DNA from 3 places in the Bacillus nitroreducens genome. Region 2 is predicted to be linked to each of the others. Evidence: a T-box and tRNA genes for the amino acid it is inferred to sense, from the RefSeq annotation. Region 2 holds a T-box; the other regions hold tRNA genes.
What was found. A T-box is a leader RNA that pairs with one kind of tRNA and senses whether it is charged. The one in region 2 lies ahead of thrS (threonine--tRNA ligase), so its partner is inferred to be a tRNA-Thr.

Region 1 (10,472 bases), 1.4 Mb from region 2:
CAGTGATTCGTATCTTTGCCTTTTCTTGAGGTATTACCCATCTAACAGTCTCTGGGCCATTCACTTCTATATCTATTTCATGTTCACCAATCTCTAGATCGGTTACATCAATATATACTTCGAAATCAGTTGGACTTGTCCCTTCTATCACACTAGGTGCACCATGTATATCTATATCAATAGTTCCTGATTCAGGATTAAGGAAGGTCAAAGCAAATTCAGCTCCTAGGCCTTGGCTCGATATCGACAATTCTGAGAAGGTTTCCGATATCTCTTCTTCAACATCAACTGCAACTTCAATTTTTTCAGGTAATACTTGGATTACCCCTTTAGGTATCGGAACCTTCACTTCAATTGTAGTGTCCTCTTTTATTTTATCAAGGTCTATCTCACCTTCAATTGAAGATATCTCATCAATGACTTCCTTCGGTCCAAATATCGTAACTTGATTTGGAGTTGGCGTGATATTGACCAAACTTAACCCGTCTGCAAGCTTTCCTTTTTGTTTTAATGTAAAAGATACTGATTTATTCGGGCTAACGATTGGAACTGTAATTTCAACAACACTCGGTTCCACAGCTACCGACAATACATTTTGATTTCGATCGTAGACAGCTACCCGTGATTCCTGTGTAAAGGTTTCGGTTACACCTTTTAGATCAACAACCGCTTTTACCATAGCGATTCTTTCTATCTCTTCTAGTGCACCAGTAATTTTGACAACTCGAGGTGACACCACTGGTTGTTCAATTGTATATCCTTCTTCTACTTGGTCACGGTTAACAAAGTCAACTTCAACAGGGAATTCTTTTGTTACTTTTTCCTGAATGACCACAGTGATTTCAGCAGGATCAATTTTAACTTTTATTTTTTCAGAGATATTTCGATATTGCAATTTCACCTTATGAGTACCGACAGTTAACTGTGTAAGGTCTGCATAGACTTCAATTTCCTTTTGTAGCCCTTCCCGTTTTGTAACGCCAGATGGACCTTCAATTGTTACATTCACATATTGAGGGACTCCAGATACAACTAGATTTTGATCATCATAGTATGTATTGACAGGAATCTCCGTTAATGTTTCTGAGTAATTGGAAAACAATGGTATACCTGCAGGACTCTTTGATGCAGGCTGATTTTCAAAACTAACAGACGCAAATAAAAGTAATGCAAGTAACAATGCAATAATCCGTGTGACCCAACGGTTATCCATTAATCTATCCATTCTTTTTCCCCCTCCATTGCCATAGTGGATGAGAGGTATTGCGTTCGGCTATCACTAGTTCTTGATTTAATAAATCACGAAATGCGTCTGGTTTCAAATCACGGTGAAGTTCTCCGTTCTTTGTTATTGACACACTTCCTGTTTCCTCTGAAACAATAATGGTTATGCTGTCTGTTACCTCACTAATCCCAAGTGCTGCTCGGTGACGTGTTCCCAATTCTTTTGAGATAAATGGACTCTCCGAAAGTGGTAAATAACAAGCTGCAGCTGCTACCTGGTTTTTTTGGATAATCACAGCACCATCATGTAAAGGTGTATTTGGGATAAAGATATTAATTAATAATTCAGATGAAATCGCTGAATGTAGTGGGATTCCTGTTTCGACATAATCCCCCATTCCTGTTTGCCGCTCAATTGAAATAAGTGCACCGATTCGACGCTTTGCCATATAATCAGTCGCTTTTGTTATGGCTTCAACTAAATTGGCCTGTTGGTCATCTTCATCTGTACCGCCTCTTGAAAATATTTTCCCACGACCAAGTTGTTCCAATGCCCTTCGCAATTCAGGTTGGAAGATCACGATAATCGCTAAGAATCCCCAATCCATTACTTGGTCGACTAACCAAAACAATGTATGTAATTCTAACAGGCTGCTTAAAAGCCTGATAAACACGATAACAATGATACCCTTCAGTAACTGAACCGCTTTCGTTCCGCGTATGAGGGTCAATAATTTATATATCACATACCAGACAAGGAGAACATCTAGAAAAATGCCGAGGTAACCTAATAAAGGGAGTTCATTAAATGACATTCTCACACTTCCTCTATGAAATAATCCAAAACACATAGTTGGCCATAATATTATATCATATATCATTCCTACACCAAGTACAAATTGGTAGGAGGATAAGCTTAATTTTCTAGAATAAAATAGACCATCGTGTTCGATGGTCTATTTTTCTTCATCTTCATGATCAAATACATGAATAACGTCTGTTCCTATTTTTTTCATATGATACCAAAGCCATTCAAATATTTGATTGACTTCTTTTATTTCACCTGTCACATTTCCAGCTGCTGCCATATACTTTTCACCATTAATGACAGTGACATTTCCATCTACAGCTCCCTCAATCACAATCTTTCCGTTTCTCACAACGACGTCTCCAGATATTGTTTCACCTTCTGGGACAATTACAGTATTGTTTTCAACTATTAAGTTCGGCTGTTTGGATACTGAGAATTCATCACTTTCACTCCAAACTGAAAAGAGACTTCCTGCCATTAGTACAAGGAAGAGTGAGGCCGCCGTTAGCATCGGATGCTCTCTAAACCATCGTCTAAAGCTTACAGTACGTTTTTCCTTCGGTAAATTTTGCATGACTTTTAATGTGAAATCACTAGGTGCAGAAATGTGAGAAGTACTTTGTACCAACGCAATGGTCTTCTTTAATTCATGAAAATGTTGCTGGCATGATTCGCATGTTTGCAAATGCTCACGCAGTACCTTCTCTTCCTCTTCAGAAATGTCCTCATCCAGGTAATTGTGCATAAGTTCTGTTATGTCTTTTTCTGAACAGTTCATTTTTTCTCACCCCTATACATGTCGAAGCTGGTTTCGTAAAGCTTCTCGGCCTCTGTGGATTCTTGTTTTCACTGTGCCAATAGGCAGGTCAAGAATTTCACCAATTTCTTTAAGCGAAAACTCCTCGATGTATTTTAAAACAATGACGGAACGATACTTTTCAGGAAGCTTCAAAATTTCCGCTTGAATTTGTTCTTGAAGTTCCATTGTCTCAAGCTCGTCCTCTGGTAATGCGGCATCTGCAGCGACTTGTGAATACATAGTTAGTCCATCAGAGCCTGCAATTTCTGCATCAAGGTAGTAATCAGGTTTTTTCTTTCGTATGCGGTCAATTGACAGATTCGTCGCAATACGATACAACCATGTTGAAAATTTTTTATTCATATCATAGCTATGAATATTAACATATGCACGAATAAAGGCCTCTTGTGCAATATCTTCTGCCTCATGTCGATTTCCCAGCATACGATAACTTATCTGAAAAACCTTGTCTTTGTAGAACTCTACAATCTCTGCAAATGCACTCTGATCTCCATTTTTAATCTGCCTAATTCTGTTTTTTATGATTGTCTCCATTTTGCTACCTCCGCTCATTGCGGGTATCATTATTTACGAATGACCTTCAAAAAGGTTTCATTTTCTCCATAACTTTCATTTTAACAAATTTTGGATGGTTTATGTGAATGGAAATCAAACATTTACACATTATTTAAAAAAAGACAGTATCTCTTTTACTGAGATACTGTATTGTTATTATAAAAGCTTTTCTCCAAATAGAGAACCCATTAAAGCCACTGCGACGGAAGCTGTTTTATTTTTGTCATCTAATATCGGATTCACCTCTACAAATTCAGCTGAAGTAATCAATTTGGATTCCTCTAACATTTCCATAGCTAAGTGACTTTCTCTGTAATTAATACCTCCAAGTACTGGAGTTCCAACTCCTGGAGCATCATGTGGATCCAGTCCATCTAAATCCAATGATAAATGGACCCCATCAGTTTTTTCTTTCAAATATGCTATTGTTTCTTCCATAACCTTAGTCATACCTAGTCGATCGATTTCATGCATGGTATAGACCTTAATTCCAAGCTGTTTAATTAATTCCTTTTCACCTTCATCAAGGGCTCTTGCCCCAATAAGAACAATATTTTCCGGTTTGATTTTTGGACTATATCCTGCGATATCTGTTAATCGTTTATGACCGAGTCCAAGACTAGCTGCTAGAGGCATTCCGTGTATATTTCCTGAAGGTGATGTTTCGGCTGTGTTCAAATCACCGTGAGCATCATACCAGATAACCCCTAGATTTTGATAATGTTTTGCAATTCCAGCAAGCGAACCAATTGCAATACTGTGGTCACCACCTAGGACAAGTGGAAATCTTCCATTTTGAATAACCTTGTCAACTGTAGCCGCAAGTTTTTCATTCGCTTCAGATACTTTCTCGAGGTTCTTTAAATTTTCATCCTTTGCTACTTCCTCACGAGTAGGACGTGTTATCTCAATATCTCCTAAATCATCTATATTATATTTAAGGCGCTCTAAACGCTCTACAACACCCGCATAACGGATAGCACTGGGTCCCATGTCAACGCCTCTACGCATCTGACCTAAGTCCATTGGAACCCCAATAATCGAAATATCCTTCTTCATAAATAAATGAACCTCCTTCTCCCATATATCCCTATTTTCCTACTTTTTATAGAATGACTCAACTCGACAAAAACATGTATATATATGCAATGTATAGAAGGAATCAATTGAAACAGTGAAGGAGTTTAATGAATGATTCCTAACATCGCTTTCATCTTATAAAAAGTATTTATACCCGTTAACCTATATGAAAACGCACCTCTAGATAAAATGTGTCTTAAATAAGGTAAAACATCATCTTAGCTGAAATGGCTTTTAACCTTTGAATAATTATAGTGTATAGATAAGATTCTGTTAGGAATATAAAAAAATTTAACCGCTTGATCAAACATGTAATTTTTGCAAAAAAAAAATAAACCTCTATGGTTTATTGTGAATTTTATGGAATTTGGTGGAGCCTAGCGGGATCGAACCGCTGACCTCCTGCGTGCAAGGCAGGCGCTCTCCCAGCTGAGCTAAGGCCCCCAAATAGAAAAAGAAGTAGTTCATGGAGCGGAAGACGGGATTCGAACCCGCGACCCCCACCTTGGCAAGGTGGTGTTCTACCACTGAACTACTTCCGCATGAGATGAGCCATGAAGGACTCGAACCTTCGACCCTCTGATTAAAAGTCAGATGCTCTACCAACTGAGCTAATGGCTCGTATAAGTATTATGCAGATAAATTTAGATAACAAATTAAACTACGACGTCCCAATCTCAGAAAGTTTACGCAAGTAGCAACTCGATTGGTACGCTGAAGAATGTGCTCCGAAGCATACTCTTTCGTGCTCTACCAACTGAGCTAATGGCTCAAACGAAACTATTATGAAAATGGCTGGGCTAGCAGGATTCGAACCTACGAATGACGGAGTCAAAGTCCGTTGCCTTACCACTTGGCTATAGCCCATCAATGTAATCAATTACTCTTTTATTTTGCACATATAACGAACAAATTATGAGTTAGTTGATAAGTAAAATTGTTGAATAATTTCCAAAAAAATAGCCTGCTTCATCCTTTTGATTAAATCCAAAGAAAGAATAATGGCCTATTATCTTATAGAAATGGTGGAGGGGGACGGATTCGAACCGCCGAACCCTGAGGGAGCGGATTTACAGTCCGCCGCGTTTAGCCACTTCGCTACCCCTCCATCATTAAATTTAAAATGGTGCCGGCGATAGGAGTCGAACCCACGACCTACTGATTACAAGTCAGTTGCTCTACCAACTGAGCTACACCGGCATTATTAGGTTTAAAATGGTGGAGGATGACGGGCTCGAACCGCCGACCCCCTGCTTGTAAGGCAGGTGCTCTCCCAGCTGAGCTAATCCTCCGACGCACAAGATGTGCTAATGCTACTAACATTAATGGTGACCCGTACGGGATTCGAACCCGTGTTACCGCCGTGAAAGGGCGGTGTCTTAACCGCTTGACCAACGGGCCAATAATATAAAGTCTCTTTTTTAAGCTTCCAAGCGGGCTCGAACCGCTGACCTCTTCCTTACCATGGAAGTGCTCTACCAGCTGAGCTATGGAAGCAATGGCTCCGCAGGTAGGATTCGAACCTACGACCGATCGGTTAACAGCCGATAGCTCTACCACTGAGCTACTGCGGAATAAAAGCTTAGCGACGTCCTACTCTCACAGGGGCAATGCCCCAACTACCATCGGCGCTGAAGAGCTTAACTTCCGTGTTCGGTATGGGAACGGGTGTGACCTCTTCGCTATCGTCACTAAACTATTAGAAGGATTCATTCCTTCAAAACTAGATAACGTACGCACATTCATTCATTTGTCTTGCTACGGCTCCTATACAGTCGCCTTCGCAATTCTATTTGGTTAAGTCCTCGATCGATTAGTATCAGTCAGCTGCACATGTCACCATGCTTCCACCTCTGACCTATCAACCTCGTCATCTTCGAGGGATCTTACTAGTTTAACACTATGGGAAATCTCATCTTGAGGGGGGCTTCATGCTTAGATGCTTTCAGCACTTATCCCTTCCACACATAGCTACCCAGCTATGCCCTTGGCAGGACAACTGGTACACCAGCGGTGTGTCCATCCCGGTCCTCTCGTACTAAGGACAGCTCCTCTCAAATTTCCTACGCCCACGACGGATAGGGACCGAACTGTCTCACGACGTTCTGAACCCAGCTCGCGTACCGCTTTAATGGGCGAACAGCCCAACCCTTGGGACCGACTACAGCCCCAGGATGCGATGAGCCGACATCGAGGTGCCAAACCTCCCCGTCGATGTGGACTCTTGGGGGAGATAAGCCTGTTATCCCCGGGGTAGCTTTTATCCGTTGAGCGATGGCCCTTCCATGCGGAACCACCGGATCACTAAGCCCGACTTTCGTCCCTGCTCGACTTGTAGGTCTCGCAGTCAAGCTCCCTTGTGCCTTTACACTCTACGAATGATTTCCAACCATTCTGAGGGAACCTTTGGGCGCCTCCGTTACTCTTTAGGAGGCGACCGCCCCAGTCAAACTGCCCACCTGACACTGTCTCCAAGGCCGATAAGGCCTTCGGGTTAGAATTTCAATACAGCCAGGGTAGTATCCCACCGACGCCTCCACCGAAGCTAGCGCTCCGGCTTCCAAGGCTCCTACCTATCCTGTACAAGCTGTACCAAAATTCAATATCAGGTTGCAGTAAAGCTCCACGGGGTCTTTCCGTCCTGTCGCGGGTAACCTGCATCTTCACAGGTACTATAATTTCACCGAGTCTCTCGTTGAGACAGTGCCCAGATCGTTACACCTTTCGTGCGGGTCAGAACTTACCTGACAAGGAATTTCGCTACCTTAGGACCGTTATAGTTACGGCCGCCGTTTACTGGGGCTTCGATTCAGAGCTTCGCTTGCGCTAACCCCTCCTCTTAACCTTCCAGCACCGGGCAGGTGTCAGCCCCTATACTTCGCCTTGCGGCTTCGCAGAGACCTGTGTTTTTGCTAAACAGTCGCCTGGGCCTATTCACTGCGGCTTTTCAGGGCTATGCACCCTAAAAAGCACCCCTTCTCCCGAAGTTACGGGGTCATTTTGCCGAGTTCCTTAACGAGAGTTCTCTCGATCACCTTAGGATTCTCTCCTCGCCTACCTGTGTCGGTTTGCGGTACGGGCACCATTTACCTCGCTAGAAGCTTTTCTTGGCAGTGTGGAATCAGGAACTTCGGTACTATATTTCCCTCGCCATCACAGCTCAACCTTACGGTAAGCGGATTTGCCTACTTACCAGTCTAACTGCTTGGACGCACATATCCAACAGTGCGCTTACCCTATCCTCCTGCGTCCCTCCATCGCTCAAACGGTAAAGAGGTGGTACAGGAATATCAACCTGTTGTCCATCGCCTACGCTTTTCAGCCTCGGCTTAGGTCCCGACTAACCCTGAGCGGACGAGCCTTCCTCAGGAAACCTTAGGCATTCGGTGGAGGGGATTCTCACCCCTCTTTCGCTACTCATACCGGCATTCTCACTTCTAAGCGCTCCACCAGTCCTCACGGTCTGACTTCGCTGCACTTAGAACGCTCTCCTACCATTGTTCGTAAGAACAATCCACAGCTTCGGTGATACGTTTAGCCCCGGTACATTTTCGGCGCAGAGTCACTCGACCAGTGAGCTATTACGCACTCTTTAAATGGTGGCTGCTTCTAAGCCAACATCCTGGTTGTCTAAGCAACTCCACATCCTTTTCCACTTAACGTATACTTTGGGACCTTAGCTGGTGGTCTGGGCTGTTTCCCTCTTGACTACGGATCTTATCACTCGCAGTCTGACTCCCGAGAATCAAGTCTTTGGCATTCGGAGTTTGACTGAATTCGGTAACCCGATGAGGGCCCCTAGTCCAATCAGTGCTCTACCTCCAAGACTCTATACTCGAGGCTAGCCCTAAAGCTATTTCGGAGAGAACCAGCTATCTCCAAGTTCGATTGGAATTTCTCCGCTACCCACACCTCATCCCCGCACTTTTCAACGTACGTGGGTTCGGGCCTCCATTCAGTGTTACCTGAACTTCACCCTGGACATGGGTAGATCACCTGGTTTCGGGTCTACGACCACGTACTCATTCGCCCTATTCAGACTCGCTTTCGCTGCGGCTCCGTCTCTCCGACTTAACCTTGCACGTAATCGTAACTCGCCGGTTCATTCTACAAAAGGCACGCCATCACACATGAATGTGCTTTGACTACTTGTAGGCACACGGTTTCAGGTTCTATTTCACTCCCCTCCCGGGGTGCTTTTCACCTTTCCCTCACGGTACTGGTTCACTATCGGTCACTAGGGAGTATTTAGCCTTGGGAGATGGTCCTCCCAGCTTCCGACGGGATTTCACGTGTCCCGCCGTACTCAGGATCCACTCAAGAGAGAACGAAGTTTCGACTACAGGGTTGTTACCTTCTCTGACGGACCTTTCCAGGTCGCTTCGTCTACTTCGCTCTTTTGTAACTCCGTATAGAGTGTCCTACAACCCCAAGAGGCAAGCCTCTTGGTTTGGGCTATCTTCCGTTTCGCTCGCCGCTACTCAGGAAATCGCGTTTGCTTTCTCTTCCTCTGGGTACTTAGATGTTTCAGTTCCCCAGGTCTACCTTCGCTTACCCTATGAATTCAGGTAAGGATACTGCCCCATTACGAGCAGTGGGTTTCCCCATTCGGAAATCTTCGGATCAATGCTTACTTACAGCTCCCCGAAGCATATCGGTGTTAGTACCGTCCTTCATCGGCTCCTAGTGCCAAGGCATCCACCGTGCGCCCTTTATAACTTAACCTGTTCGGCTTCGATAAGCTTCAAATTTCTTCGCTTCTCATGCGCCTATAAGTTTAAAGAACTTTACTTCAATGAATGTTTTGTTACGTTATCTAGTTTTCAAGGAACGAAGCTACTGACTTCAATCACATCGTAATTTACATCAGTGAATAGTCTCCATGCAGCTTTGCGCTGAGGAATTAATCATCATTGACTAATCTTGCAGACGCAAGCGCAATTGATTTTTGCGAAAGGCAAAAATCGACCTTTGAGAGAAAAAGCACTCTCAAAACTGACCACAATACAAAACGTCTTTTTATGAAGTTCGTAGAACTTCTATTGTCTAGCTACGGTTCCTAGCCTCTCGAGGTTGCTTCACTTCTTCTGTCAAAGTCTGCTGACTTTTCCTTCAGAAGTTCCAGCACTTGTCGAGGCTGAACAGTCACCTTCGCTTTTCGACTTTTTCCTTAGAAAGGAGGTGATCCAGCCGCACCTTCCGATACGGCTACCTTGTTACGACTTCACCCCAATCATCTGTCCCACCTTAGGCGGCTGGCTCCTTACGGTTACCCCACCGACTTCGGGTGTTACAAACTCTCGTGGTGTGACGGGCGGTGTGTACAAGGCCCGGGAACGTATTCACCGCGGCATGCTGATCCGCGATTACTAGCGATTCCGGCTTCATGCAGGCGAGTTGCAGCCTGCAATCCGAACTGAGAATGGTTTTATGGGATTGGCTTAACCTCGCGGTTTCGCTGCCCTTTGTACCATCCATTGTAGCACGTGTGTAGCCCAGGTCATAAGGGGCATGATGATTTGACGTCATCCCCACCTTCCTCCGGTTTGTCACCGGCAGTCACCTTAGAGTGCCCAACTGAATGCTGGCAACTAAGATCAAGGGTTGCGCTCGTTGCGGGACTTAACCCAACATCTCACGACACGAGCTGACGACAACCATGCACCACCTGTCACTCTGTCCCCGAAGGGAACGTCCTATCTCTAGGAGTGTCAGAGGATGTCAAGACCTGGTAAGGTTCTTCGCGTTGCTTCGAATTAAACCACATGCTCCACCGCTTGTGCGGGCCCCCGTCAATTCCTTTGAGTTTCAGTCTTGCGACCGTACTCCCCAGGCGGAGTGCTTAATGCGTTGACTTCAGCACTAAAGGGCGGAAACCCTCTAACACTTAGCACTCATCGTTTACGGCGTGGACTACCAGGGTATCTAATCCTGTTCGCTCCCCACGCTTTCGCGCCTCAGCGTCAGTTACAGACCAGAGAG
Region 2 (10,472 bases):
CTCCATTATCGATGGTCTATCGACAATGGTTATAGGTGAGCGTAAAGTAAAAGTATTGGCATGGTATGATAATGAATGGGGATATTCTTGTAGAGTGGTAGATTTAGTGAAATATGTTGGAGAAAAAATCATTCATAAAACGGAAGCCAAAGTAGGTTAAAAATCCAAACCTTCCCAATTTACGGGAGGGTTTATTTTTGTCATTTTTTGCTTTAGGCTGTTTTCGCACTTATTGTTGCTCTTTAAGCCTCTTAGTTCATGGAAATAGAAGGTAATCCTGTTTTGATTTCTATTGCGGATGGACGATTTTCTTCGGGCGTGGACTTGCTTTCTCGTCTCGCAAGCTCGTACGCTTTTGGTTCGGCTCATGCTATTCTCACCAGATACTTAAGAACCTTCCATGAGTATTCCCAAGCACGAAGAAAATGTATTTTCAAGGGTCGCCACCCACCACTACAATCAAACAGATAGTTGAGGATACATACGTAGACTCCTGTGGAGCCTCCTTACTTCGTTAAAGGTTCAAACTATCCCAACTCAAAATCAATTTCATATTTGTAAACGGTATAAAAATATCGAAAAGTTTACGAAAAAACATCCTTTTATTTTATTAATTATTGTTGCTAAAAATATATAAACGAAGTATACTAGATTTCGTGAACTTCTTAAAAGCCTATGCTTTTGTAACTACTTAAAGGGTTAGGACCTCTTTGGACTAACTTTCCCCCGTGGTAGTTATGCTCATGCTTTACGCGAAGAACTCACCCGAAACTATTGTAAGAGGGGGAACAACAAAATGATGGAAACAATGGGACGTCATGTAATCTCAGAATTATGGGGTTGCGATTTTGAAAAATTAAACGACATGCAAGGTATTGAGGAAACGTTTGTGCAAGCTGCATTAAAGTCAGGTGCAGAGATACGAGAGGTAGCATTTCACAAATTTGCTCCACAGGGAGTAAGTGGTGTTGTCATTATTTCGGAATCTCATCTAACGATTCACAGTTTTCCTGAACATGGATACGCAAGTATTGATGTTTATACATGTGGAGATTTAGATCCAAATGTGGCTGCAGACTATATTGCTGAGGCACTAGGGGCACAGACACGAGAAAATATTGAACTTCCACGTGGCATGGGTCCAGTCCAAGTAAAGCCTGCACAAGTGAAAGTACTTTAAAAATAAATACGAATCAACTAAAATAGTAAGAGGTGTATATATACACCTCTTTTTTTACATTATCAATTCAAAAAAACATTATATAAATAAAATAGGAGTGGGAGAAATGGGCTTGAAAACGTTTTTTACAAATCATACAGAAACGAGAGACGAACATACGGACGAGCTTTTAAGAAGTCATTATTATAAAACAACGAACAAAAAAGCGATTGAAGCAGTAAAAAAGGTTATAAACAATATGGATGGATACCATATTAATTCTATATCAGAAGAACGTGGTGAAATGAGCATTACGATTAAAAAAGGTAGAAAAGCTTTTATTGTTGCAACCATCATCTCTGTCAGACCATTTGAAACTGCCGTTGATTTCGCTGTCACAACAGAAACAGTATTATTTCCAATCGACTTTGGCTACAGTCGAAAAGTCGTTTTGAAATTATATGAACAATTAGATAAGGAACTTCCACTCGTAAATCGTAAATAAATGAAAGCTTAATTAATGAGGGGAAACTCCTTGTCCTGAAAAAATCTTTCTTATAAGATAAATACATAAACTTTATTCAGCAGGAGTCTTTCTGTATATATGGTGAGATTATCGTAATAAAAGAAGTAAAGTCTTTGTATACATTTAAGTCTATGCCAAATAATGATAATACCTCAGGAGGATACTTCAGATTTTTAAGAGAATTTATGATGTATGTTTTTTAAAAATCTGAGCCATATTCGCCAAGGTGTATTTGATTCTCCTAAGAAGGGAGTTGTAACAAATGAGATGCCCTACTTGTCAACATAATGGAACGAGAGTGCTGGATTCGCGTCCTGTTGATGATAGTCGATCAATTCGAAGAAGGCGAGAATGTGAAAAATGCCAATATCGTTTCACTACATTTGAAAAAGTGGAAGAAATCCCGTTAATCGTGGTTAAAAAAGAAGGGACACGGGAAGAATTCAGCAGAGAAAAGATGCTACGTGGGCTTATTAAGGCTTGCGAAAAACGACCAGTTTCCTTGAAACAATTGGAAGATATTACACTAGAAGTTGAAAAAGAATTACGCAGTCAAGGGATTGCAGAAGTGAAAAGCGATATTATCGGTGAGTATGTAATGAATCATCTTGCTAAAGTGGATGAAGTGGCTTACGTACGTTTTGCATCTGTTTATCGACAATTTAAAGATATCAATGTATTTATAGATGAATTAAAAGAATTGATTAAAAGGGAACGTTAAAGGGCTTAGATACATTTTTAAGCTCTTTTTTAAACGATAAATGTGTGTTCAAAGTAGAGGGTGAAAAGGACCGAATTGACACATGCGTCTTTTTCGGCCCGATTTTTGAACAATCTCTATAATGAAATGGAAGGCCTTGATGAAATGGAGCATTGGAAGGAAATCGTACCAGTCGATCGCTATATCGTGCATGCTGCGGACCTATTGCATGATTATGACCGGAAAATTGTGTCTTTGCTTTACCAACCTCTAATTGGAATGAAAGCCTTCAGTCTATATATGACTCTATGGAGCGAATTGGAGCAAAACCGGCTATGGGGGGAGGAGAGTACCCATTATACATTAATGGCACTACTCCAAACGAACCTTGAAGATATTTATCGAGAACGATTAAAGCTTGAGGGGATTGGTTTATTAAAAACATTTGTAAAGTCTAGCGATGATTCTAGAAGCTTTATTTACGAATTGCAAGCACCTCTTTCACCAAGAGCTTTTTTTACCGATGGAGTTCTTAATGTTTACTTATATAACCGGCTTGGAAAAACAAAGTTTTTTAAACTGAAGCAATTCTTTTCGGATCAAAATCCGGATTTAGATACGTATAAACCGATTACTAAGACATTTAACGAGGTATTTGCTTCTGTAAATGTTTCGCAAATGATTTCTACTATAAGTGATGAAATGAAAAATAATCTTGAACAGGAAGATAATACAGATTTCATGGACCGAAGTCAGGATAAAAAATTAGTTATTGAAAATGAAAGCTTTGATTTTGATTTGTTTTTTGCAGGCATTTCAGATGTCATGATACCGAAACAATCCATTACACCTAAAGTGAAAGAAGCGATTATAAAACTATCCTTTCTATATGGAATCAATCCGATTGACATGCAAGGAATTGTCATGAGTGCCCTTGATCCAAATGAAAAAGTCGACATCGAACAACTGAGAAAAGCGTCAAGAGACTGGTATCAATTTGAAACAGGTAATGAACTACCTAGTTTGTCAGAAAGAATTCAACCGTTGTCAAATCAGACAATGACAAATAAAGTACCACAAACAAAGGAAGAAGAATTGATACAAAAGCTTGAAAGAATCTCTCCAAAAGAGTTTTTAATCGATGTATCTGGTGGTGCACAGCCATCTGTATCGGAATTGAAAATTGTGGAAGAAATAATGTTCAAACAAAATCTTCTTCCAGGTGTTGTAAATGTACTGTTGTATTATGTCATGTTAAAATCAGACATGAGGCTTACAAGGTCTTATATTGAAACCATTGCAAGCAACTGGGCGAGATTAAATATTAAAACAGTAAAAGAAGCAATGGAAACTGCCAAGAAGCATAATTGGAACGCTGATAAGAAATCCAACAAAAATAAAAGACAACCAATCCGCAAAGAATTATTACCAGATTGGTTAAAGCAAGATGACGAAGGTACAAAACAAGAAACCCCAAAAAAGAAGAAAATGCAAGATCCTTCGTTTGAGGAAAAGAAGCGCTTATTTGAGGAAAGATTGAAAAAAAATCAGCAGAAATCATAATTTCCTAATAGGGGGTGATTTATATGAAACCAATCCAAGATTCTTTAAGAAGACTTTCGAATCCGTCTGATTTTCAGCAACGCTATGAAAAAATTAAACATGAAGTATTAAATCATACAGACATAAGGGACTTTATTAATAGCCATCAAGATCAAATTACAAGTGATATGATTAATCGAAATCTTGTAAAATTGTACGAGTACATTAATCAGAGTAAAGAATGTAATAAATGTGAGAGTCTAGAAACATGTAAAAATATGTTGCAGGGTTATCATCCACAGCTTGAACTTAAAGGAAGTACAATCGATTTGAGATATGAAAGATGTCCGAAAAAGGTTATGCATGACGAGCGGATTAAATATAAATCATTAATTAAAAGCATGTATATTCCAAAAGATATTCTAGAAGCTTCCCTTGAGTCTCTTGAATTTGATGAAGGGCGTTCAGATGCCATTTTATTAATACAAGAATTTCTAGATAATTACGAACCTGGTAAACGAATGCAAGGATTATATCTACATGGGTCTTTTGGTATTGGTAAAACCTATTTTTTAGGGGCAGTAGCGAATGGACTAGCTCGCAAAAAAGTGGCATCGATGCTTGTGTATGTTCCGGAATTTATAAGGGAAATAAAGGGCTCTATGCAAGATCAATCTCTCAATTCTAAAATTGACGCAGTAAAAGAAGTTCCAGTATTAATGCTTGATGACATTGGTGCTGAAGCTATGTCAAGTTGGGTGAGAGATGAGATACTCGGAAGTATTCTTCAATATCGTATGCTGGAAAACTTACCTACCTTTTTCACATCCAACTTTGATTTCAAAGGTCTTGAACATCATCTCACCTATACACAACGTGGAGAAGAGGAAAAAATGAAAGCTCTTCGGATTATGGAGCGAATCAGATATTTAGCAAAACCAGTTGAACTCACAGGAAAGAACAGACGATACTAATAAAAATGACTATCTCATAACTGAGAAAGTCCCAGACTGTTGACAAACGCTCGCACACTTCGTTACTAGCCTCACTCGTCCGCTCATGAAGGCAACTTCTATTCGCGTCTTCGATCGGCGAGCGCGCCTTGTCTGACAAGCGTTTTCAAGACAGTCTGGGAAAGTAAATCTTACGAGTGTTTCCTATAAAAATGACTATCTCATAACTGAGATAGTCATTTTTTATATTCTAAAGTTGTCCCACTTACCATATACATGTAACAGGGTAATGGTATTGGTTATTAGGGGGGGACTAGCTTGATTGAAATGCATTTTAGAGAACCAACAGAGGCACAAAAAATGTTTAAGGGCTTACTAGAAAAAGTAAAAGCTCTTTCTATAGATTACATACGGGTTGAACATGAAGAAGAGAATGTGGTGTCTGTCTACATATCAGAAAAGATCCAATATGCAGTTCAAGTTGTGATTATTCCAGTGATGATTGAATTTATAATCAAAAATAGAGAGGACGATTGGATCCTCGATTACATTGAAAATATATTTTACTTTACGGATTACGAGGAGAAAAAACAAATTTTAGAGATTGCAAAGGCATTAATGGATGGGAGTAACCCTGAGATTCCAACAGTTCAGGATGTTGTTCCGCGCGAACAACTAATTGCGGAGGCACTCCATGATTTTTTAGAGATACCTATTTCATTTTCATTCGAGTCGTTTATTAAATTTCGTATGCGTTCCTATAATGAGGCGTTATTGCAAGTTGTAGAAGCGGCTATAGATGAATATAAGCTGGAGCAGGAATATCAAACATTTATTCAAGGATTACGTGAATTTCGGGAAAACCGTGAACCACTCCTTGACGAATTACATATTTTACACGATGAACAATTTTACTTTTTTAATCCAGATTTTACAGAAATCAAGCGAGATGAGTTATTTAAGTATATTGATCGAAAATTAATTTTACATCAACCGATGTATATTGATTCTGCGGTATTAGCACCTTTAGTTTCTATTTCACCTAAATCAATTTCAATATATACTGACCAAATTGATAATGGAATGGTCCAGACCATTCATAATATTTTTTTGGAAAATGTTACGATATACACTAAAAAATCATTTGAAAATCGTCGTCTAAAAGCAAAAAACATATAAAATGTGTGAAGTGGCCTTGATTTAACTTTTAAATAGGACTATAATACCTACATATTATCAATATTCACTTAAATAGTGTAAAAGTTATGATGAGGACACGATCAATTATTACGGTTTATCAGAGAAGGAAGCCTAGGCTGGAAGCTTTCTAACACGAATAATATGATTACCACCTCTAAACTTCAGTAGTGAAGCTTTGTATGCAAAGTTGTAATTACTGACGGAAAAAACCGTTATTTTTTTCTTGAGCCATGCCAAGACGTACTTTTTTGTATGTTTGACATGGGAACAAGGGTGGAACCACGATACATATACTCGTCCCTTTTTTAGGGACGGGTATTTTTTATTTTTATTTTTATCTAGCTCCAGGCGCCATCGCCTCTCTTGACTAATCGCTTCGTAAGGTAAGATGTACCTTCTTAGCAGCACTCATCTTATGCTTGTCGTCAAAGGCTTTAGCGCCTAGAGCTTTAAAATTAAAGGAGTTGAAACTGATGTCAGAGGTAGTAAAAATTACATTCCCAGACGGAGCAGTGAAGGAGTTTCCTAAAGGAATCACAACAGAAGAAATTGCAGGCTCAATCAGCCCAGGACTGAAGAAAAAATCGATGGCTGGAAAATTCAATGGTCAAGAAATTGATTTGCGTACTGAAATCCATGAAGATGGTGAAATTGCTATTATTATCCAAGATACGGATGCAGCATTAGAGATCATGCGACATAGTACAGCTCACTTAATGGCACAAGCAATTAAACGCCTTTACAAAGACGTAAAGCTTGGAATAGGTCCAGTCATTGAAAATGGCTTCTATTATGATATTGATATGGAAACATCTTTAACACCTGAAGATTTACCAATTATTGAAAAAGAAATGAAGAAAATTGTGAATGAGAACCTTGAAATTCACCGTGTTGAGGTTACACGAGATGAAGCGATTCGTCGTTATGAGGAAATTGGTGATGAACTAAAGCTTGAATTAATTCAAGATATTCCTGAGGGTGAAACATTATCAATTTATGAACAAGGTGAATTCTTTGATCTTTGCCGTGGAGTTCATGTTCCTTCAACAGGAAAAATTAAAGAATTTAAGCTGTTGAGCATTGCTGGAGCTTACTGGAGAGGCGATAGCGATAATAAGATGCTTCAACGTATTTATGGGACTGCATTTTTCAAAAAGGCTGACCTAGATGAATATCTTCGTTTACTAGAAGAAGCTAAAGAACGTGATCATCGTAAGTTAGGTAAAGAACTAAGCTTGTTTACAAATTCTCAAAAAGTAGGTCAAGGTTTACCACTTTGGCTTCCAAAAGGTGCTACAATTCGTCGCATTATTGAACGCTATATTGTGGATAAGGAAGTAAGACTTGGTTATGACCATGTGTATACACCTGTACTTGCAAATGTTGATCTATATAAAACTTCAGGACACTGGGATCATTACCAAGAAGATATGTTTCCTGTAATGGAAATGGATAATGAAGAGCTTGTATTGCGACCAATGAACTGCCCGCATCACATGATGATTTATAAAAATGGAATCCACAGCTATCGAAAACTTCCAATTCGAATTGCAGAATTGGGAACTATGCACCGTTATGAGATGAGTGGAGCGTTATCTGGACTACAACGTGTTCGAGGTATGACTCTTAACGATGCGCACATCTTTGTACGACCTGACCAAATTCAAGAAGAGTTCAAACGCGTTGTAAATCTGATATTAGAAGTGTACAAAGACTTTGATATCAAAGATTTCAGCTTCCGTCTTTCTTATCGTGATCCTGCTGATACTGAAAAATATTTCGATGATGATGCAATGTGGGAAAAAGCGCAATCGATGTTAAAAGCGGCAATGGATGACCTTGGCCTTGATTATTTCGAGGCAGAAGGTGAAGCGGCATTCTATGGTCCTAAGTTAGACGTTCAAGTTCGTACAGCACTTGGAAAAGATGAGACACTATCAACTGTTCAACTTGATTTCTTATTACCTGAACGCTTCGACCTAACGTATATTGGTGAGGATGGAAAACAACATCGTCCTGTCGTGATTCACCGTGGTGTTGTATCCACTATGGAACGCTTTGTAGCTTATCTAATTGAAGAATACAAAGGCGCATTCCCAACTTGGTTAGCACCAGTCCAAGTCCAAGTAATTCCTGTATCACCAGATGCGCATTTAGACTATGCGAAGAGTGTTCAAGAAAAACTTCAAGCCGAAGGATTACGTGTGGAAATTGATGACCGCGATGAAAAAATCGGATATAAAATCCGTGAAGCACAGATGCAAAAAGTACCATATATGCTTGTAGTAGGGGATAATGAAATTGAGGAGAATGCTGTAAACGTCCGTAGATATGGCCAACAAAAATCAGAGACTCATGCATTTGATACATTCCTTGCAAACATCCTGCAGGAAGTAAAAAAGTAAAAAACTAAAAAAAGCTTGTCAAAGATAACTGTGCATGCTAGAATAAACCTCGTTGTGTTATTCTAGTTGCACCGTTTGACAGTTATCATCATAGATGTTATACTTTTATAGGTAATTGAATACTTGTTTGAGAAAGTAGAAGCACCCGCTTCTCACCTGATTGACGCAAATTGCAGTTGGTAGGTTTTACGTTCATTAATCATTAATGTTGAAATGATGAATTGTAATAGTGTGGGTGTGTATACATCCACACTTTTTGTTTGTCTCTAATCTGTAATATGCGCAAGATTTCAAACGAGGCAATTCTTTAAAAAACCTTGGAGGTGGCTAATTATTAGCAAAGACATGATGGTAAACGAAGGCATCCGTGCCCGTGAAGTTCGTTTGATTGGTCAAAATGGTGATCAACTAGGAATTAAATCTAAAAATGAAGCATTAGAAATTGCTGCTCGAGCAAATCTGGACCTTGTAATGGTTGCGCCAAATGCGAAACCACCTGTATGTCGTATTATGGACTACGGTAAGTATCGTTTTGAGCAACAGAAGAGGGAAAAAGAAGCTCGTAAAAACCAAAAGGTTATTAACATCAAGGAAGTTAGACTTAGTCCAACAATTGATGAGCATGATTTTAACACTAAGCTTCGCAACGCGATCAAATTCCTTGAAAAGGGCGACAAAGTTAAAGCATCAATTCGCTTTAAAGGTCGTGCGATTACACATAAAGAAATCGGTCAACGTGTTTTAAATCGCTTTTCTGCAGCTTGTGCAGAAGTTGCAACAATTGAATCACATCCAAAAATGGATGGAAGAAGTATGTTTTTAGTACTAGCACCAAAAACTGAAAAGTAATAAATCGAGGAGGAACTCCCTATGCCAAAAATGAAAACACACCGTGGTAGTGCAAAGCGTTTTAAGAAAACAGGATCTGGAAAACTTAAACGTTCAAATGCATATACAAGTCACTTATTTGGAAATAAAACTCAAAAGCAAAAGCGTAAGCTTCGTAAAGCTTCATTAGTAAGCAAAGGCGATTTCAAACGTATTCGTCATATGTTAGACAACATTAAATAATCGTGATCGATTGATATAGATTCTAGGAGGGAAACAAAATGCCAAGAGTAAAAGGCGGAACAGTTACACGCAAACGTCGTAAAAAGGTATTAAAATTAGCTAAAGGTTATTTCGGTTCAAAACACACTTTATATAAAGTAGCAAACCAACAAGTAATGAAATCATTAATGTATGCTTACCGTGACCGTCGTCAAAAGAAACGCGACTTCCGTAAGCTATGGATTACTCGTATCAATGCTGCTGCTCGTCAAAACGGTCTTTCATACAGCCGTTTAATGCACGGTCTTAAAGTTGCTGGTATCGAAGTAAACCGTAAAATGCTTGCTGACCTAGCTGTTAGCGATGAAAAAGCATTTGCAGAATTAGCAACAGTTGCAAAAAACAACCTAAAATAAGTTTAGGTAAAAGGTTACTCCCATTGTAAAATGAGAGTAACCTTTTTTATTTTTACAACATGTCTGGTATAGAACAGAATTTAGTTTAGACGAAGGTGGTACTAGAATGATAATTCTCATAATCTACTTAAGTTTAAATCTTTATGGATTTTTACTCATGTATGTCGACAAAAATAGAGCAAGAAGAAACAAATGGCGAATCTCAGAAAAACACATTTGGATAGCATCCGTTTTAGGTGGTGCCTTAGGAGTTACTTTAGGAATGAAGCAATTCCGCCATAAGACGAAACATAGGCAATTTGTCATCCTCCTTCCAGCTCTTTCCGTCCTTACAATTGCACTCTACTTATATATTTACATGAACTTGTCATAACTACTTGTACGATTGTATATGCTTAAATAGCACTTGAATTAGCACACTAGAAATGAGGTGAGTCGGACGATTGGATGAAACAATGACACTTCTGTTTGTTTTGATGGAATCCACTGGACTACTCGCCCCCATTATATTTATTGCGTTA
Region 3 (10,472 bases), 160 kb from region 2:
AGCACTGATTGGACTAGGGGCCCTCATCGGGTTACCGAATTCAGTCAAACTCCGAATGCCAAAGACTTGATTCTCGGGAGTCAGACTGCGAGTGATAAGATCCGTAGTCAAGAGGGAAACAGCCCAGACCACCAGCTAAGGTCCCAAAGTATACGTTAAGTGGAAAAGGATGTGGAGTTGCTTAGACAACCAGGATGTTGGCTTAGAAGCAGCCACCATTTAAAGAGTGCGTAATAGCTCACTGGTCGAGTGACTCTGCGCCGAAAATGTACCGGGGCTAAACGTATCACCGAAGCTGTGGATTGTTCTTACGAACAATGGTAGGAGAGCGTTCTAAGTGCAGCGAAGTCAGACCGTGAGGACTGGTGGAGCGCTTAGAAGTGAGAATGCCGGTATGAGTAGCGAAAGAGGGGTGAGAATCCCCTCCACCGAATGCCTAAGGTTTCCTGAGGAAGGCTCGTCCGCTCAGGGTTAGTCGGGACCTAAGCCGAGGCTGAAAAGCGTAGGCGATGGACAACAGGTTGATATTCCTGTACCACCTCTTTACTGTTTGAGCGATGGAGGGACGCAGGAGGATAGGGTAAGCGCACTGTTGGATATGTGCGTCCAAGCAGTTAGACTGGTAAGTAGGCAAATCCGCTTACCGTAAGGTTGAGCTGTGATGGCGAGGGAAATATAGTACCGAAGTTCCTGATTCCACACTGCCAAGAAAAGCTTCTAGCGAGGTAAATGGTGCCCGTACCGCAAACCGACACAGGTAGGCGAGGAGAGAATCCTAAGGTGATCGAGAGAACTCTCGTTAAGGAACTCGGCAAAATGACCCCGTAACTTCGGGAGAAGGGGTGCTTTTTAGGGTGCATAGCTCTGAAAAGCCGCAGTGAATAGGCCCAGGCGACTGTTTAGCAAAAACACAGGTCTCTGCGAAGCCGCAAGGCGAAGTATAGGGGCTGACACCTGCCCGGTGCTGGAAGGTTAAGAGGAGGGGTTAGCGCAAGCGAAGCTCTGAATCGAAGCCCCAGTAAACGGCGGCCGTAACTATAACGGTCCTAAGGTAGCGAAATTCCTTGTCAGGTAAGTTCTGACCCGCACGAAAGGTGTAACGATCTGGGCACTGTCTCAACGAGAGACTCGGTGAAATTATAGTACCTGTGAAGATGCAGGTTACCCGCGACAGGACGGAAAGACCCCGTGGAGCTTTACTGCAACCTGATATTGAATTTTGGTACAGCTTGTACAGGATAGGTAGGAGCCTTGGAAGCCGGAGCGCTAGCTTCGGTGGAGGCGTCGGTGGGATACTACCCTGGCTGTATTGAAATTCTAACCCGAAGGCCTTATCGGCCTTGGAGACAGTGTCAGGTGGGCAGTTTGACTGGGGCGGTCGCCTCCTAAAGAGTAACGGAGGCGCCCAAAGGTTCCCTCAGAATGGTTGGAAATCATTCGTAGAGTGTAAAGGCACAAGGGAGCTTGACTGCGAGACCTACAAGTCGAGCAGGGACGAAAGTCGGGCTTAGTGATCCGGTGGTTCCGCATGGAAGGGCCATCGCTCAACGGATAAAAGCTACCCCGGGGATAACAGGCTTATCTCCCCCAAGAGTCCACATCGACGGGGAGGTTTGGCACCTCGATGTCGGCTCATCGCATCCTGGGGCTGTAGTCGGTCCCAAGGGTTGGGCTGTTCGCCCATTAAAGCGGTACGCGAGCTGGGTTCAGAACGTCGTGAGACAGTTCGGTCCCTATCCGTCGTGGGCGTAGGAAATTTGAGAGGAGCTGTCCTTAGTACGAGAGGACCGGGATGGACACACCGCTGGTGTACCAGTTGTCCTGCCAAGGGCATAGCTGGGTAGCTATGTGTGGAAGGGATAAGTGCTGAAAGCATCTAAGCATGAAGCCCCCCTCAAGATGAGATTTCCCATAGTGTTAAACTAGTAAGATCCCTCGAAGATGACGAGGTTGATAGGTCAGAGGTGGAAGCATGGTGACATGTGCAGCTGACTGATACTAATCGATCGAGGACTTAACCAAATAGAATTGCGAAGGCGACTGTATAGGAGCCGTAGCAAGACAAATGAATGAATGTGCGTACGTTATCTAGTTTTGAAGGAATGAAAATTTCTTCTTGCATTTTTTTGAGAAGATAGTATAATATATCTTGTCTTTATCTTATCTAGTGACGATAGCGAAGAGGTCACACCCGTTCCCATACCGAACACGGAAGTTAAGTTCTTCAGCGCCGATGGTAGTTGGGGCATTGCCCCTGTGAGAGTAGGACGTTGCTAGGTTGAAAAGATGGAGGATTAGCTCAGCTGGGAGAGCACCTGCCTTACAAGCAGGGGGTCGGCGGTTCGATCCCGTCATCCTCCACCATAATTCCTAAATGTGCCGGTTTAGCTCAATTGGTAGAGCAACTGACTTGTAATCAGTAGGTTGGGGGTTCAAGTCCTCTAGCCGGCACCATTTAGAGCCATTAGCTCAGTCGGTAGAGCATCTGACTTTTAATCAGAGGGTCGAAGGTTCGAATCCTTCATGGCTCACCATTTTATTTAAATATGCGGGTGTGGCGGAATTGGCAGACGCGCTAGACTTAGGATCTAGTGTCTTTGACGTGGGGGTTCGAGTCCCTTCACCCGCATTATGCGGAAGTAGTTCAGTGGTAGAACACCACCTTGCCAAGGTGGGGGTCGCGGGTTCGAATCCCGTCTTCCGCTCCAGAAGTTATTTACTAAATTGCCGGGGTGGCGGAACTGGCAGACGCACAGGACTTAAAATCCTGCGGTAGGTGACTACCGTACCGGTTCGATTCCGGTCCTCGGCACCATTTTAATAGTAAATGCGCCCGTAGCTCAATTGGATAGAGCGTCTGACTACGGATCAGAAGGTTATGGGTTCGACTCCTTTCGGGCGCGCCATTACGGGAAGTAGCTCAGCTTGGTAGAGCACTTGGTTTGGGACCAAGGGGTCGCAGGTTCGAATCCTGTCTTCCCGACCATTAATATAATCCATTTGGGGCCTTAGCTCAGCTGGGAGAGCGCCTGCCTTGCACGCAGGAGGTCAGCGGTTCGATCCCGCTAGGCTCCACCAATAGACTCTTAAAAGTATAATTATTTATGGCGGTGTAGCTCAGCTGGCTAGAGCGTACGGTTCATACCCGTGAGGTCGGGGGTTCGATCCCCTCCGCCGCTACCATTAATATTAAATATCTAGGACCTTTAGCTCAGCTGGTTAGAGCAGACGGCTCATAACCGTCCGGTCGTAGGTTCGAGTCCTACAAGGTCCACCAGTTACAACTTTTTATATGTGGAGGAATACCCAAGTCCGGCTGAAGGGATCGGTCTTGAAAACCGACAGGGGTGTTAAAGCCCGCGGGGGTTCGAATCCCTCTTCCTCCGCCATATTTATTTTGAAATAGTTTGTTATTAGCGCGGGGTGGAGCAACGAGCGTTGCATCATCGAAATAACTACGAGTTGTCCCGACGGATATAGCTTCTTGATTAGCTAGTAGAGGAAGGGACAGTAAATAATAAACTAGTCGCATAACAAGGTATTATATAATTTTCTATTATCGCGGGGTGGAGCAGTCTGGTAGCTCGTCGGGCTCATAACCCGAAGGTCGTAGGTTCAAATCCTGCCCCCGCAACCAAAAAAACTCTTGACACTTACTAGAAACTATCGTAAAATAGTATTTGTCTTTCTGAAAAAAAGGTCCCGTGGTGTAGCGACGAGCGACACTTCATCGAGTAAGCTACGAGTTGTCCCGACGGACAAAACATCTCGAATAAGCTAGTAGAGGAAGGGACAGTTATTACAAGTATTGTGTATTGAAAGTTTTTATTAAGAAAAAAAGGTCCCGTGGTGTAGCGGTTAACATGCCTGCCTGTCACGCAGGAGATCGCCGGTTCGATCCCGGTCGGGACCGCCATATGCAGTGGCTCAGTAGCTCAGTCGGTAGAGCAAAGGACTGAAAATCCTTGTGTCGGCGGTTCGATTCCGTCCTGAGCCACCTTACTAATTCCATAAAGATTAATGGCGGTTGTGGCGAAGTGGTTAACGCATCGGATTGTGGTTCCGACATTCGTGGGTTCGATTCCCATCAGCCGCCCCATATGACAAAATGCGGGTGTAGTTTAATGGTAAAACCTCAGCCTTCCAAGCTGATGTCGTGAGTTCGATTCTCATCACCCGCTCCAATTATTAAATGGGCCTATAGCTCAGCTGGTTAGAGCGCACGCCTGATAAGCGTGAGGTCGATGGTTCGAGTCCATTTAGGCCCACCATATATTATTCCACAGTAGCTCAGTGGTAGAGCTATCGGCTGTTAACCGATCGGTCGTAGGTTCGAATCCTACCTGTGGAGCCATTTTTGGGGAAGTACTCAAGTGGCTGAAGAGGCGCCCCTGCTAAGGGTGTAGGTCGCGTAAGCGGCGCGAGGGTTCAAATCCCTCCTTCTCCGCCATGATACTTTATATAGATGAATATTATGGCCCGTTGGTCAAGCGGTTAAGACACCGCCCTTTCACGGCGGTAACACGGGTTCGAATCCCGTACGGGTCATCAAGCGTTATGAGGTTTCCTCATGGCGCTTTTTTATTTGCATTTTACTTGAAACATTTAAGATCGTATTCTCACGGTCCAAGTGTAAATAAAACCAATAGTAGAATGACTTCAAATAAACTGTGAGAACGTATTCAACTACACTTTGTTCCAAAAGAAAAACACCCGTAAAGGTGTTTTAGTCTTGGCTAATGATATCATCTTCAATTTTTTTCCCAGGATTATCTAGATCAACATCGGAAAAGAGTCCTGGTGAGACACCACGAAACATATCAAATGCAAGTATTTTATCATCAGGTGCATCAAATAGTGGAACAACGGGGTTGCTCTTTACTTCATCTTTACGTTTCACCTTTTCCCACCTCCACTTATTATCCTCCCAGATATGACCGTAATTATTCTATCTGTTATCACCGTTTAATAAATTACCAATTCCACCTAGTATGCTACCTTCACCAGTGTTTCCTCCATTTTTAGGTGCACTAGCAAAGATTCGGTCTGCAAGACGGCTGAAGGGCAGTGACTGAACCCAAACTGTTCCAGGCCCTCTGACGGTTGCGTAGAATAACCCTTCTCCACCAAAAAAGGCTGTTTTTATTTTACCAACATACTCGATATTATAATTTACATCTTTTGTCATTCCGACTAAACAGCCTGTGTCTATACGAAGTAATTCTCCTGGTTGCAGTTCTTTTCTATGAATGGTCCCACCTGCATGTAAAAAAGCTAGTCCATCTCCTTCAAGTTTTTGCATAATGAATCCCTCACCACCGAAGAAGCCAGTACCTAATTTGCGTTGAAAGTCAATTCCAACTGATACGCCTTTTGCTGCACAGAGAAAAGCATCTTTTTGACAAACTACTTTTCCACCAAGCATGCTTAAATCCACAGGGATGATTTTCCCAGGGTAGGGAGCTGCAAACGAAACGTGTTTTTTACCCATTTGCCTATTTGTAAAAACAGTCATAAAAAGGCTTTCTCCTGTTAAGACTCTTTTCCCTGCACCAAACAGTTTTCCTATAAGTCCTCCGCTTTCAGAATCTGAGCCATCACCGAATATGGTCTCCATCGAGATTCCATCTTCCATCATCATCATCGCCCCAGCTTCTGCAATTACACTTTCATCTGGATCTAACTCGATTTCTACAAATTGCATGTCATCTCCATAAAGTTTGTATTCAATTTCATGAGCATTCATTTATTTCTTCCTTTCGATATAAAATTAAATATAAAGTAACAGTTCGTCATTGATTATTATTTTCCTTTAAATTAAATTTGTTTTACATAAAAACATGAAAAGCAGTGGATTTAACCACTGCTTTCTTACTCAATCCTCGGCCTCGTCCTTTGTATATGGTTCCTTTTCATACGGTGGGAGATCACCGAACATTGTCATAATTCCTTCTTCATCGAGTGCCTCTTCATACCTCTCATGTTGGCTATTAGGATAGATCATTATTTCTTTTCCTTCGATATCAGTCGCCACAAAATTTTCGTAATCCTCAACATATCCCACATTTTCTTCGGAATCCATGAATACTTCGTTATAGCTATCAACTGGATCTACAAGGTCTGAAGGGGATTCAGAAGTTCCGTATTTTGCAACATCCTGCCAAGAGTCCTCTGCATCAAAAGATACATTTTCATCTTCATGAACAAATTTTTCAAATGGCGGAATCAACACGCCTTCTTCAATAGGTCTATTATGTGATACTACTTGGGTAGGGCTATGCTCAACACAATACGTTGTTGTTGGAATAGCTTGAAGACGATCAACAGAAATGTCTTTTCCACATTTTTCACATTTACCGTATGTGCCTTCTTCGATTGCCTGTAGGGCATAATTAATATCTTCTAGCTCTTTTTCGATATGCTCATTTAATGCAATGTCCTTTTCACGTTCATATAACTCTGTTCCTTCATCACCTGGATGATTGTCGTAAGAGGACAATTCTCCAACTGAGCCATGTAAATGTCCGCGTTCTAGGTCAAAATGATCGCTATCCCTTAATTGCTCTTCAACTTCTTTTTTTGCGTTTATCAACTGTGAACGGAAGGTTGATAATTGCTTATTTGATAACATGAAAAGCACTCCTTCCACGATGTTTTCGTAACGAATCTTGTTATGTATTATTTACATAAACACGAAAATCATTAATGTAAAAATGTGCTTGTATGGTCGAGACAAAAAGAAAAAACACGATTAAAATCGTGTTTTTTAAAAGTAATATCCGATAAAGATTCCAATGGATAATAAAAATCCAAAGAAGGTATTAGTTTGGGCTGTTGCTTTCATGGCAGGCATCATTTGAATTGGCTCCGTTTTTCCTATGAAGCCAGTTACAGCTTGAATAGCTTTAGGTGCACTTAGGAATACAAGGAAGCACCAGAAAGAGGCAATGCCCATTCCTGCTAGAACTATAATCCAAAGATAGGAAATAATAAACAAAGCTGCTAAAAATTTTATCGAATTGCTTTTTCCTAATAAAATGGGTAATGTTCTACGTCCATTCTTTTTATCTCCATCTAGATCACGAATATTGTTGGACATATTAATGGCTCCAACAAGAATCATAATTGGAATTGAGATTAATACACTTGTTGTTGAAACAGTACCAGTTTGGATGAAATAAGATATTAAAATAATAATCATGCCCATAAAGAAACCAGCTGCTAGCTCTCCAAATGGTGTAGATGAAATAGGAAGTGGGCCACCTGTGTATAAATAGCCTACCGTCATACAAATCGTTCCAACAAGTGCTAACCACCAGCTACTATTTAGGCAGATATAAACACCTAGTAGTGTGGCAATCCCAAAGAAAAGAAAGGCTAAGTTTAAAATTACTTTTGGCTTTACCCCATCACGAACAATAGTCCCACCAATTCCTACTGATTCTGCTGTATCAAGCCCACGCTTAAAATCAAAATACTCATTAAACATATTAGTTGCTGCCTGAATAAGGAGACAAGCAAGCAACATCGTAATGAACAAGCCGATGTTTATGGATGTATCTGATAGTGCAAGGACTGTACCTAAAATAACAGGAACAAAAGAAGCAGTAAGTGTGTGAGGTCGCATAAGTCTCCACCATACCTGAAAGCTATTTGTAGGCTTATCAGATAGCTTCTGATTTGACTGAAGTTGTGTTTGCATAGACTTCTCCTCTCATGTCAACTCATATATATCCACAATACAGTTTAGTGAATCGGACAAATACTGTCAATGGTTTAAAGTAGCAATACCGTGATACTTGAGCTATTGTCTTGATATAATCAGACCGATAAATCCCTTGATATATAATAATAGGATGAAAGTGGTCATGGAACAGGTAGGTGTGGTAGAATCAAGTTTGGTAACTACTATTCGTTGTAATTTATAAATTCTAATTATGACTAAATTATATAACAATAATTAAGTGAGTATTTTTTAAAGGTAACATTCGTATAAATGGTATACTATAAATAGCGATTACGTTTAGGATAAATTAAGATGGAATATATTTCGGGGGGATAAAGTTGGTAATGATACAACAAAAGGGTTTGAGAGAATACATAGAGAAAGGTTTGATCCGTTCAAAGGAAATTTCTAAGCCTGTACTTGTGAGTCAGGTAAAAGAAATGAAGAACATAGACCCCCTATTGTTCTTTGCTGCGGGGAAAAAAGAACCTTTTACAACAAGGAGTTATTGGTCTAATCCAACCAATGATACGATTATCGTTGGGCTTGGAGAGGCATATTCGATTACTGATAATGAATCTACGGAACGTTTTAATAACGTTGAGAAAAAATGGAAAAGCCTTATTGAAAATGCAATCATTGTGGATGATTTTACTCCATATTCTACTGGTCCTATTTTAATGGGAGGATTTTCTTTTGATCCTTTGAAAAAAAGAACAGAGTTATGGAATCAATTCGATGATGCAAAATTTGTGTTGCCTACACTTATACTTTCAGTTTATAAGGGGAGAGCTTTTATAACAACCAATATTGTGTGCGAGCCTTCGAACGCAACATCAATAGTATTGGACTTTGAAATGAACGAGGAGTTTCTAGTGAACCATCTACCGTATCATCAAAGTTCGTCTTTTAGTAAAGAAGAAGTTCAACCAGTAGAATGGATGGAATCTGTTCGCAATGCAACAAAAAAAGTACAAAATGGTGACGTAGAGAAAGTAGTACTTGCTAGAGAAATCAAACTACATTTTGATGAACAAATCGAAGCAGATGGTGTGTTAGCTAGGCTTAAAGAAGAACAACCAATGAGTTATTTATTTGCCATTGAATATGGAAATTCATGCTTTATTGGCGCCTCTCCTGAAAGGCTTGTTAAGAAAAAGAATAAAGAGTTCTTAAGTACCTGTTTAGCTGGTTCAATTCGCCGAGGGAAAACTCCTTCAGAGGACAAAGAACTTGAGAATGAGATTTTAAGTGATCCTAAAAATTTGCATGAGCATGATGTGGTAGTACAAATGATTAAATATGAAATGAAAGAATCATGTACGAGTATCTCTTCCCCATCACATCCAGGTATTTTAAAAATGAGAGATATACAACACTTATATACACCTGTCAAAGGTATTGCAAAGGAAAACGTGTCATTGTTAACGGTTGTAAATCGATTACACCCAACACCTGCTCTTGGGGGACAACCTAAACAAAAATCTTTTGAATTGATTCGGGAGCTAGAAGTACTCGACCGTGGTTGGTATGGAAGTCCAGTTGGCTGGTTAGATCGTAATGATAATGGAGAATTTGCAGTTGCCATTCGTTCGGGATTAATAAATGGTAAGAAAGCATCATTATTTGCTGGTTGTGGAATCGTAGGGGATTCCAATCCAGAAAGTGAATATACAGAAACGATGATTAAGTTTAGGCCGATGCTATCCGCGTTAGGAGGATTAGATAATGAATAATCAAACATTAACTCGTTATGTAGCATCATTTGTAGATGAATTAGTTCGAGTTGGAGTTACAGAGGCAGTTGTGAGTCCTGGTTCCCGTTCGACCCCAATGGCCATCTTAATGGCTGAACATCCTAAGATGAATGTTACGATAAATATTGACGAACGTTCCTCCGCTTTCTATGCATTGGGTATAGCTAAGGCTACGAAAAAACCAGTTGCCATCCTTTGTACCTCTGGTACAGCGGCAGCCAACTATTTTCCTGCAATTGTTGAAGCATATTATTCAAGGGTTCCACTTATTGTGTTAACGGCAGATCGACCGCATGAATTACGTGATGTTGGTGCACCGCAAGCCATTGATCAAAATCATTTATATGGAAATCATTCGAAATGGTTCGTTGAAATGGCATTACCCGAGGAATCTGAGCAAATGTTATCATATGTTCGAACAATGGCTGGAAGAGCAGCAGGAACTGCTCTATCTGCTCCAGCAGGACCCGTTCATCTGAATTTCCCTTTCCGTGAACCATTAGTCCCTAACCTTAACCTTGAAAATATATGGAGTACAAGCGGAAAACAAGGGAAAAATGTGAATGTGTTCGTTGGGAAACCGACAATGAATGAAGAACAAGCTCAGCTTATAAGTAACTTACTTAGTGATAAAAAGAGAGGCGTTATTGTTTGTGGTGCATATGACGAACCAGAGTTTGGATATGCTGTGACAACTCTAGCAGAAACACTACAATTTCCCATACTTGCAGACCCATTATCACAGCTACGGAGTGGTGAACATCCAAAGTCATTCATAGTAGATGGATATGATGCATTTTTGCGTAATGAAGCGTTTCGAGAAACATTTTCGCCTGATATCATTATTCGCTTTGGGGCAATGCCTGTATCGAAATCCCTTCTTCAATTTATTCAAAAACATAAAGAAACGCCACAAATTATTGTGGATGGAGATGGGGGATGGAGAGACCCGACACTATTTGCGACTGATATGATTTACTGTGATGAAT

Region 1: it has a tRNA-Thr gene. The T-box ahead of thrS (threonine--tRNA ligase) is inferred to sense a tRNA for this amino acid. The anticodon was not compared.
Region 3: it has a tRNA-Thr gene. The T-box ahead of thrS (threonine--tRNA ligase) is inferred to sense a tRNA for this amino acid. The anticodon was not compared.

What each region holds. Positions count from the first base shown of each region.
Region 1 covers NZ_CAXHYI020000003.1:864,029-874,500, forward strand. The annotation lists gene ACWPVE_RS08025 (CdaR family protein) at 1-1,225, opposite strand, end outside; gene cdaA (diadenylate cyclase CdaA) at 1,218-2,039, opposite strand; gene ACWPVE_RS08035 (zf-HC2 domain-containing protein) at 2,181-2,813, opposite strand; gene sigW (RNA polymerase sigma factor SigW) at 2,826-3,389, opposite strand; gene rocF (arginase) at 3,567-4,469, opposite strand; tRNA gene ACWPVE_RS08050 (tRNA-Ala) at 4,859-4,934, opposite strand; tRNA gene ACWPVE_RS08055 (tRNA-Gly) at 4,958-5,032, opposite strand; tRNA gene ACWPVE_RS08060 (tRNA-Lys) at 5,039-5,111, opposite strand; tRNA gene ACWPVE_RS08065 (tRNA-Gln) at 5,283-5,357, opposite strand; tRNA gene ACWPVE_RS08070 (tRNA-Tyr) at 5,514-5,598, opposite strand; tRNA gene ACWPVE_RS08075 (tRNA-Thr) at 5,615-5,690, opposite strand; tRNA gene ACWPVE_RS08080 (tRNA-Val) at 5,707-5,782, opposite strand; tRNA gene ACWPVE_RS08085 (tRNA-Glu) at 5,817-5,891, opposite strand; tRNA gene ACWPVE_RS08090 (tRNA-Thr) at 5,915-5,987, opposite strand; tRNA gene ACWPVE_RS08095 (tRNA-Asn) at 5,990-6,064, opposite strand; rRNA gene rrf (5S ribosomal RNA) at 6,071-6,186, opposite strand; rRNA gene ACWPVE_RS08105 (23S ribosomal RNA) at 6,284-9,215, opposite strand; rRNA gene ACWPVE_RS08110 (16S ribosomal RNA) at 9,665-10,472, opposite strand, start outside.
Region 2 covers NZ_CAXHYI020000003.1:2,214,660-2,225,131, forward strand. The annotation lists gene ACWPVE_RS14590 (glyceraldehyde-3-phosphate dehydrogenase) at 1-160, shown strand, start outside; gene speD (adenosylmethionine decarboxylase) at 800-1,180, shown strand; gene ACWPVE_RS14600 (cytosolic protein) at 1,287-1,664, shown strand; gene nrdR (transcriptional regulator NrdR) at 1,948-2,406, shown strand; gene ACWPVE_RS14610 (replication initiation and membrane attachment family protein) at 2,551-3,948, shown strand; gene dnaI (primosomal protein DnaI) at 3,972-4,901, shown strand; gene ytxC (putative sporulation protein YtxC) at 5,208-6,059, shown strand; T-box leader at 6,137-6,385, shown strand; gene thrS (threonine--tRNA ligase) at 6,554-8,485, shown strand; ribosomal protein L20 leader region at 8,613-8,750, shown strand; gene infC (translation initiation factor IF-3) at 8,816-9,334, shown strand; gene rpmI (50S ribosomal protein L35) at 9,356-9,556, shown strand; gene rplT (50S ribosomal protein L20) at 9,595-9,951, shown strand; gene ACWPVE_RS14645 (DUF1294 domain-containing protein) at 10,058-10,324, shown strand; gene ACWPVE_RS14650 (TVP38/TMEM64 family protein) at 10,395-10,472, shown strand, end outside.
Region 3 covers NZ_CAXHYI020000003.1:2,052,496-2,062,967, forward strand. The annotation lists rRNA gene ACWPVE_RS13755 (23S ribosomal RNA) at 1-2,022, shown strand, start outside; rRNA gene rrf (5S ribosomal RNA) at 2,164-2,279, shown strand; tRNA gene ACWPVE_RS13765 (tRNA-Val) at 2,289-2,364, shown strand; tRNA gene ACWPVE_RS13770 (tRNA-Thr) at 2,379-2,454, shown strand; tRNA gene ACWPVE_RS13775 (tRNA-Lys) at 2,459-2,534, shown strand; tRNA gene ACWPVE_RS13780 (tRNA-Leu) at 2,549-2,629, shown strand; tRNA gene ACWPVE_RS13785 (tRNA-Gly) at 2,634-2,708, shown strand; tRNA gene ACWPVE_RS13790 (tRNA-Leu) at 2,727-2,815, shown strand; tRNA gene ACWPVE_RS13795 (tRNA-Arg) at 2,830-2,906, shown strand; tRNA gene ACWPVE_RS13800 (tRNA-Pro) at 2,910-2,986, shown strand; tRNA gene ACWPVE_RS13805 (tRNA-Ala) at 3,003-3,078, shown strand; tRNA gene ACWPVE_RS13810 (tRNA-Met) at 3,107-3,183, shown strand; tRNA gene ACWPVE_RS13815 (tRNA-Ile) at 3,201-3,277, shown strand; tRNA gene ACWPVE_RS13820 (tRNA-Ser) at 3,297-3,389, shown strand; tRNA gene ACWPVE_RS13825 (tRNA-Met) at 3,561-3,637, shown strand; tRNA gene ACWPVE_RS13830 (tRNA-Asp) at 3,841-3,916, shown strand; tRNA gene ACWPVE_RS13835 (tRNA-Phe) at 3,925-3,997, shown strand; tRNA gene ACWPVE_RS13840 (tRNA-His) at 4,024-4,099, shown strand; tRNA gene ACWPVE_RS13845 (tRNA-Gly) at 4,111-4,184, shown strand; tRNA gene ACWPVE_RS13850 (tRNA-Ile) at 4,195-4,271, shown strand; tRNA gene ACWPVE_RS13855 (tRNA-Asn) at 4,280-4,354, shown strand; tRNA gene ACWPVE_RS13860 (tRNA-Ser) at 4,360-4,450, shown strand; tRNA gene ACWPVE_RS13865 (tRNA-Glu) at 4,477-4,548, shown strand; gene ACWPVE_RS13870 (hypothetical protein) at 4,727-4,900, opposite strand; gene ACWPVE_RS13875 (TIGR00266 family protein) at 4,949-5,746, opposite strand; gene ACWPVE_RS13880 (TraR/DksA C4-type zinc finger protein) at 5,876-6,631, opposite strand; gene ACWPVE_RS13885 (1,4-dihydroxy-2-naphthoate polyprenyltransferase) at 6,767-7,702, opposite strand; gene ACWPVE_RS13890 (isochorismate synthase) at 8,071-9,462, shown strand; gene menD (2-succinyl-5-enolpyruvyl-6-hydroxy-3-cyclohexene-1-carboxylic-acid synthase) at 9,455-10,472, shown strand, end outside.